2 linked regions of the Labrenzia sp. VG12 genome follow. The protein of the gene in region 1 interacts with the protein of each later gene in a pairwise test. Links are inferred from orthologs where the notes say so. Each region holds a gene or a part of one and is shown on either strand. Other genes may lie near its edges.

Region 1 (3,268 bases):
GGTGGGTCAGATGGCGTCGATGCCGGACTCGCCTGTCCGGATGCGGACCGCCTCTTCAATATTGGATACAAAGATCTTGCCGTCGCCGATCCGGCCGGTCTGTGCGGCGGAGCGGATGGCTTCGACGGCCTTTTCGACCATGTCGTCGCCCAGGACGATTTCCACTTTCACCTTCGGCAGGAAATCGACCACATATTCTGCGCCGCGATAGAGTTCCGTGTGGCCCTTCTGGCGGCCGAACCCCTTGGCTTCGGTCACCGTGATGCCCTGGAGACCAACCTCCTGCAGCGCCTCTTTGACCTCGTCCAGTTTGAAGGGTTTGATGATCGCCTCGATCTTTTTCATCACCTTGTGTCTCTCTCCACTATGAAGGCCATTTGTCGGCAGGACCTTTTCCAGGTGCAATGGGTCAAAGCGACCCATCGAGCCCAGCAGGGACCGTTGTCCTCTTAAAGCACGATGTGTGCCAACCGTTGGTCGTGATGTTGAAAAAAATGCGAAGCCGGGAAATCCGCCGCAAAAAGTGGCAGAACTCACGGGCCGGTCAATGCATATGGGCGCGCAGACACCTTGGGGTGCATAAAATATAATCAAACAGAACAAAAAATAGGCAGAATTTGTGGTCACTTGCGCATCAGATCTTCCAAACTCGACAAGTTTGACGATCACGGTCACCTTGCAGCTTCGAGCAGGAGAAACCGTCACATGAACTCATCGAAGACCTGGAAACGTGCGGCTTTGCTCACACCGGACGAAATGGCCGAAGCCGACCGGCGCACGATTGCTGCCGGAGTGCCGGGCATTGTGCTCATGGAACGGGCAGGGCAGGCCGTCGCGCGGGTCACCGCAAATCTTGCACCGGACGGGGGCAACATCCTGCTGCTCTGCGGGCCCGGCAACAATGGCGGCGACGGCTTCATTGCCGCCCGGTGCCTGTCAGCGCGTGGTTTTCAGGTGGATGTCCGTCTTGTGAAGCCGGCCAGCGTGCTCAAGGGGGACGCGCTGACAGCTTTTCAACGCATGGGCCTGCCAGATGCTCCAGCGCATCAGGGCGAGGCGCTCACTGACGATCTGTCGCGCGCGCTCTCAAGAGCAGATGTTGTTGTTGATGCTTTGTTTGGTGCCGGGCTCGACAGACCCCTGTCTGGTGCAATTGCGGACTTGATTGCAGCCGTCAATCAAGCCGGAAAACCAGTTGTTGCCGTTGATCTTCCCTCCGGCGTCAACGGCGCGGACGGCGCCGCTCTCGGCACTGCGGTGGCCGCGCGGGAAACCGTTACCTTTTTCAGGCCGAAGCCGGGGCACCTGCTTTATCCCGGGCGTGCGCTCTGCGGCAAGCTGACAGTGGCAGATATCGGCATTCGGGACGAGGTGCTGGACGGGATCCGGCCGGTCGCTTTCGCCAACACGCCAGACCTTTGGCAGGATGCCTTCCCCGTGCCATCGGTCGTGGATCACAAATACACAAAGGGGCATGCCGTGGTGTTTGGCGGGGCGCCTTCGGCGACGGGCGCCGCTCGTCTTGCCGCAGAAGCGGCGCTGAGAGCGGGCGCCGGGCTCGTCACTCTGGCGTCGCCCCCCAATGCGCTGATGGTCAATGCCTGTCACCTGACGGCCGTGATGCTGAAAAAGCTGGCAGGTCCGGAGGCCATTCCCCGCTTTCTTGAGGACAAGCGCCTTAACGCTGCCCTGATCGGTCCGGCTCACGGCGTTGGCGAAAGAACGCGCCATTCGGTCCTGGAGATTTTGAAGACGGACAGAGCGACCGTGCTGGATGCAGACGCCCTTACCAGTTTCGCGGAGGCGCCCGAGATGTTGTTCCGAGAGATCGGGCAGCGCACTAGCCCGGTCATCCTGACACCGCATGAAGGTGAGTTTGTCCGGCTGTTTCCGGATCTTGAAGGCGGCAAACTGCAGCGGGCGCGGGCGGCATCGGCGCGATCCGGCTCTGTGGTTGTTCTTAAAGGACCCGACACCGTTATTGCCGCGCCTGATGGCCGCGCCGCGATCAACCGGAATGCGCCGCCGTGGCTGGCAACGGCGGGATCCGGTGATGTGCTTGCCGGTATTGCCGCCGGGCTGTTGGCCCGGTCCGTGGAAGGGTTTGAGGCTGGCTGTCAGGCAGTCTGGCTGCATGGTGCTGCCGGATGTGAAGCCGGCCCGGGTCTCATCTCGGAAGATCTGCCGGCTGCGCTGAAAGCGCCCATCCGGCGCTTGATGGAGCCGGCCACCAGTGAGCGCTGACGGCCGGTATCCTTTCCCTTTTTACTTGCCGCCGGCCCGGCGGGCGAACTCGTCATTGAAGAAGGACGAGATCTGGCCGTACTTGCCATTGTCGACAATGCGCTGAAGGCCGAGGTTGAAGGCGTCGAGATAGCCGGTCGTGTTGAGCGGATTGTCCTTGTGCGCAAGCAGGTAGATGCGGTGCGGCACCGTGAAGGGGGCCATTTCGACATTTTGACGGATGCCCATTTCCGTTGCCGTCGCAATGCCGGTAAACCGGTTGAGCACGACAAAATCCACTTCCCCTTGCATCAGCAGATTGAAACAGGCGGCGGGCGAGTCCGTTCCGACCCAGTTGTCCGGCGACAGTCCGTTTTCAACCAGCTCAAAGGTGGACCAGCCGGTCGGACGGCACAGGCGTGCGGTTTTCAGATCTTCAAATGTCATTTCCGCCAGATCGGAGCGGCCGATTTCGCGGAAGAAGCCGAGGGTCGTCGTGAGGATGGGCTTCGACTTGTCATAGCTGCAGCGGACCTGCATGTCGGCCGGAAGTCGGTTGCAGGTCTTCCAGAACCCCATGTCCGGCATCGCCCAGCCGAAGGTCAGCTGGTACCGGTTTGCAGGCACCAGTTCCTTGATCTGGGCGTTCCAGTCGTTGATGTGATGAACACGGATGCGATCCCCCAAGCCTGCTTCCTCAAAAGCGGCCTTCACGATCAGGGTTGCCATGCCGCCCTTGGGCCAGTCCTTGGAAACATAAGGCGCCCAATCGTCTCCGGTGACGATGTAGATGATCGAGGGCAAAAGGGCGTCGTCCTGCGTTTCGGCGACAATCTCAGGATCCGGAACAGCGGTTTCGTCGGGCGCGACCGTCACGGAGCCAGGGCAGGGCGGCAGTTTCAAGACCGTGCCGATCGTCAGCACGTTTGGATTGTTGCCGATGGCGGACGCGTTCCCCGGGTGTTCGAAAATGCGCGGCCAATGACCTTCCTCCCCATAGGCCGCCTTGGCGATGCGTGACAGCGTGTCGCCCGACGCGACGGTA
Region 2 (3,144 bases), 200 kb from region 1 along the record:
CAACGCTGATCGATACGGCCCTGTCCTGCGCGGTCCATACCACGTTGCAGCCCGGCGAGTTCTATACGACCACGTCGCTGACCGTGAACATGGTCCGCCCGCTTCAGGCCACCAGCGGTGAAGTCATCTGCGAAGGCCGCATCGTCCATCGCGGCTCGCGCCTTGCCACTTCCGAAGGTGACCTGCGCGATGCCAATGGCAAACTGATCGCCCATGGCACGGTCAGCTGCATGATCATGAAGCCGAGCTGAACTGGGCCAATCCATTTATTCCAGGCCGACTTGTGCATAACATAGGAATGAACGCATTCGTCGGCTCGGAACATTCAGGGGTAGAATGAACGGGAATATTCAAACGCTTCTTCGAATAATCTACGTCGGTTCTATTCCGCTTCTCATACTCACCTTCATAGGACGCGTTGCATATAATGGTCATTTGGGAGGAGATGCGGTTGATGGATACATCGAAAACAGAAGATATTTCGTCGAGAGCCTCGGCAATTACACCGAAGTGTCAAAAAGTGCCTATTTCCAATCTCTGATTGTCTCTTATGGGACTGTCACCGCGTGGCTCATTCTCATTCCCGGGCTCTTCATAAGCGGCAGCCTGTTGGCCTACTTCAAATCAAGATCCCTATACACCAAGAGGCCCTTTCAGCACTACCTTTTGGTGGCGAACCATTGCGCTTTGCTGCTTTGCTTTGGCACCTTGTATGCACAATTTGTGTTTTGGTATTTTGTCGGCGGCGATGCGTTCGGAAGTTATGTTGAAAACGGCCGGTATTTTGTCGAGGATCGCAATGCGTTCACAGAAGTCTCGAGAGAAATCTTTACCCTCGCTCAGGTTATCTCCTATGGGATGGTCGCAACTTGGTTCATATTGTTTCCTGTCTTCGTCATATGTACCATTTTGCATGAATTTCTAAAGTCCAGGCACCGCGAAGAGTCGCAAGAATAAGCCCGCAAACATTCTCATTGACCGTTGGTACACTTTCCCTTCCCCTCCACCGCGTTTGGGTCTAGAGCTGCGCCATGAGTGACGACAAGAAACCTACCCGCCCGGGCAACAAGCCCGCCTATCGCGGCAACAAGCGTTTTGCCGGCAAGCCTGCGCCGCGCCGACCCGGCCTGCCACCGGAAGGTCCGGTGCTGCTTTATGGTCTCCACACCGTGGAAGCCGCCTTTGCCAACACCGACCGCAAGCGGCTGAAGCTTTATGCGACGGAAAATGCGCAGCGCCGCCTGGAAGAGCGGGGCGTCAGGATCGACGTTCCGGTCGAAACCATGATGCCGCGCGCGCTTGACCGCATGGTCACCAAGGACGCCGTCCATCAGGGCATGATCCTGGAAGCCGATCCCCTGCCCGCCTATGGCGCAGAGCACCTCAAAGGCGCCCGGCTGATCCTGGCCCTCGACCAGGTGACCGACCCGCACAATGTCGGTGCCATCCTGCGCTCCGCCGTCGCCCTTGATGCCGACGCGGTCGTCACCACCGAACGCCACGCTCCGGAAGAAGGTTCCGTGCTTGCCAAGGCCGCTTCCGGCGCGCTCGACATGATCAAGCATGTGCGTGTGAAGAACATGGCCCGCTTCGTCACCGAGATGAAGGACCAGGGCTTCTCCTGCATCGCGCTCGACAGCGACGGGCCAGCAAGCCTTGAAGACACGCCGTTTACCGACAAGACCGTGCTGGTGCTCGGCTCGGAAGGCAAAGGCGTGCGGCAAGGCGTGCGCGAAGCCTGTGGCCTCACTGCCCGCCTCGACATGCCCGGCGAGATCCGGTCCCTCAACGTCTCCAATGCGGCCGTGCTGTCGCTTTATGTGGCGCGCATGAAGATGGGGCTTTGAGCCCCGTCGCGCCTCCCGTCGACTGCTCTTCCCGTTCCGGGCAAACCCAAGCGCTTCCCGAAAGACGGACACGGTTCCCGATAGAGGGAGAAAACCCGCTAAGAGGTCTTCAGACCCCAGGCTTCCGGATCAGAGCCTGCATAAACTCTTCCAGAGTTTGCACTCTGTGCCCTTCGTTCAACCAATACCCTGGTTCTGTCAGGGGCGATGATCTTCAAAAGATACTGCCTCGCCCAGGTTTCCCTGGAACTGGCGGCATTGTAGTTTGCAAAACGGTATCCATGCCCTGCAGTGCCGATGTGAATGTCTCCCCCTGACCATTCCTGAGATCGGGAGTTTCTGTCCAGAACCCTGTTTCTTGTCGGGTCCGGCAGCACATACCCCGTGGCTCTTTTGCTCAGGCGGTCAGCCATTGAGAGAAATCTCTCAACATCGCGGTCATGATTTTTTTCGTCGCCCTGCAGCCACAATGAAAGCTCTTTTGCGAAGCGCTCTGTGCCCCTCAATTCGTAGATAATAAATCCCGAAACCGCGCCACCAGCCGCGGAATGTTCATATAGCCGTTGTTCGCAGATTTGAGATTGAAGGTCGCCATATGTGCTGCCCGTTTCTCCAACATCCTGTTTCCGAGGGGTGTAGGGTTCAGGGACAGGGTATCTTCTCCACTGTCGAAACCGCTTCAAAGGCCACCAGGTTGGGTCCTGCAACCAGGGTGCAAAACCCGCTGCAGTTTTTGGGCTCCAGCCCAAATCCCGTTCTTTCTCATGCCTTTTTGACAGGTCACTCATCAACGAACGCAGCCCGGTTCAATTTTCTGTTGGTCAATGCCACCGACTGTATTTTTTGAAATCCAAAGATCAAGGCCATGCGCTGGTGGGAACGTCCAAAGCCGGATTAGAAAACCCCTTTTGCTGAAATTCGATCTGATCTCCAGTTGACCGGCAGCAACCGAGTGAAGCCCTCACCGCCCCGTTGACGTTACCCGCTGCCTTTCCCCTCTAATTCCGGGAATGGCGATTGCTCGTTCGAACGCCGCCGCCGCTCAGCGCGGCTCTTGGGGCGTTGGTGTGCCCTGGCCACTTCCCCCCTCAGCCGACCGCAACCTCTGTGCCCTCGTCAGACAAGGGGCGAGCACAAGACTGAGCCCGATCATCGGTGCCATGACCATCAACGCTGTCCGGATCCCAAAGGCATCTGCCAGGGGGCCGATGGCCAGTGGCCCGACGAGAAATCCGAGCAGCGCGATGAAGGACAGAACCGCGACATTGGCCGCCGCACTTGGTCCCGGTGCCGAGGA

The links.
Region 2: the proteins of CHH27_RS07040 (region 1) and CHH27_RS08010 interact in binary tests that used the Escherichia coli proteins (3 or more experiments, as listed by UniProt). The link is inferred for Labrenzia sp. VG12 from one-to-one orthologs.

Annotation. Positions count from the first base shown.
Region 1 is NZ_CP022529.1:1,535,663-1,538,930, reverse strand. Bases 24-2,974 are described here. They hold CHH27_RS07040 (NAD(P)H-hydrate dehydratase), read left to right. Parts: upstream 24-705; coding sequence 706-2,244; downstream 2,245-2,974. Other genes in these bases: CHH27_RS07035 (LysM peptidoglycan-binding domain-containing protein), read right to left, coding at 2,266-2,974; CHH27_RS07045 (P-II family nitrogen regulator), read right to left, coding at 24-345. In the rest of the region: more of CHH27_RS07045, read right to left, coding at 7-23; more of CHH27_RS07035, read right to left, coding at 2,975-3,268. UniProt on the Escherichia coli protein: Bifunctional enzyme that catalyzes the epimerization of the S- and R-forms of NAD(P)HX and the dehydration of the S-form of NAD(P)HX at the expense of ADP, which is converted to AMP.
Region 2 is NZ_CP022529.1:1,735,419-1,738,562, forward strand. Bases 113-2,939 are described here. They hold CHH27_RS08010 (RNA methyltransferase), read left to right. Parts: upstream 113-1,031; coding sequence 1,032-1,847; downstream 1,848-2,939. Other genes in these bases: CHH27_RS08000 (PaaI family thioesterase), read left to right, coding at 113-251; CHH27_RS08005 (hypothetical protein), read left to right, coding at 337-957; CHH27_RS27570 (hypothetical protein), read right to left, coding at 1,946-2,635; CHH27_RS08015 (MFS transporter), read right to left, coding at 2,890-2,939. Outside these bases: more of CHH27_RS08000, read left to right, coding at 1-112; more of CHH27_RS08015, read right to left, coding at 2,940-3,144. UniProt on the Escherichia coli protein: Specifically methylates the ribose of guanosine 2251 in 23S rRNA.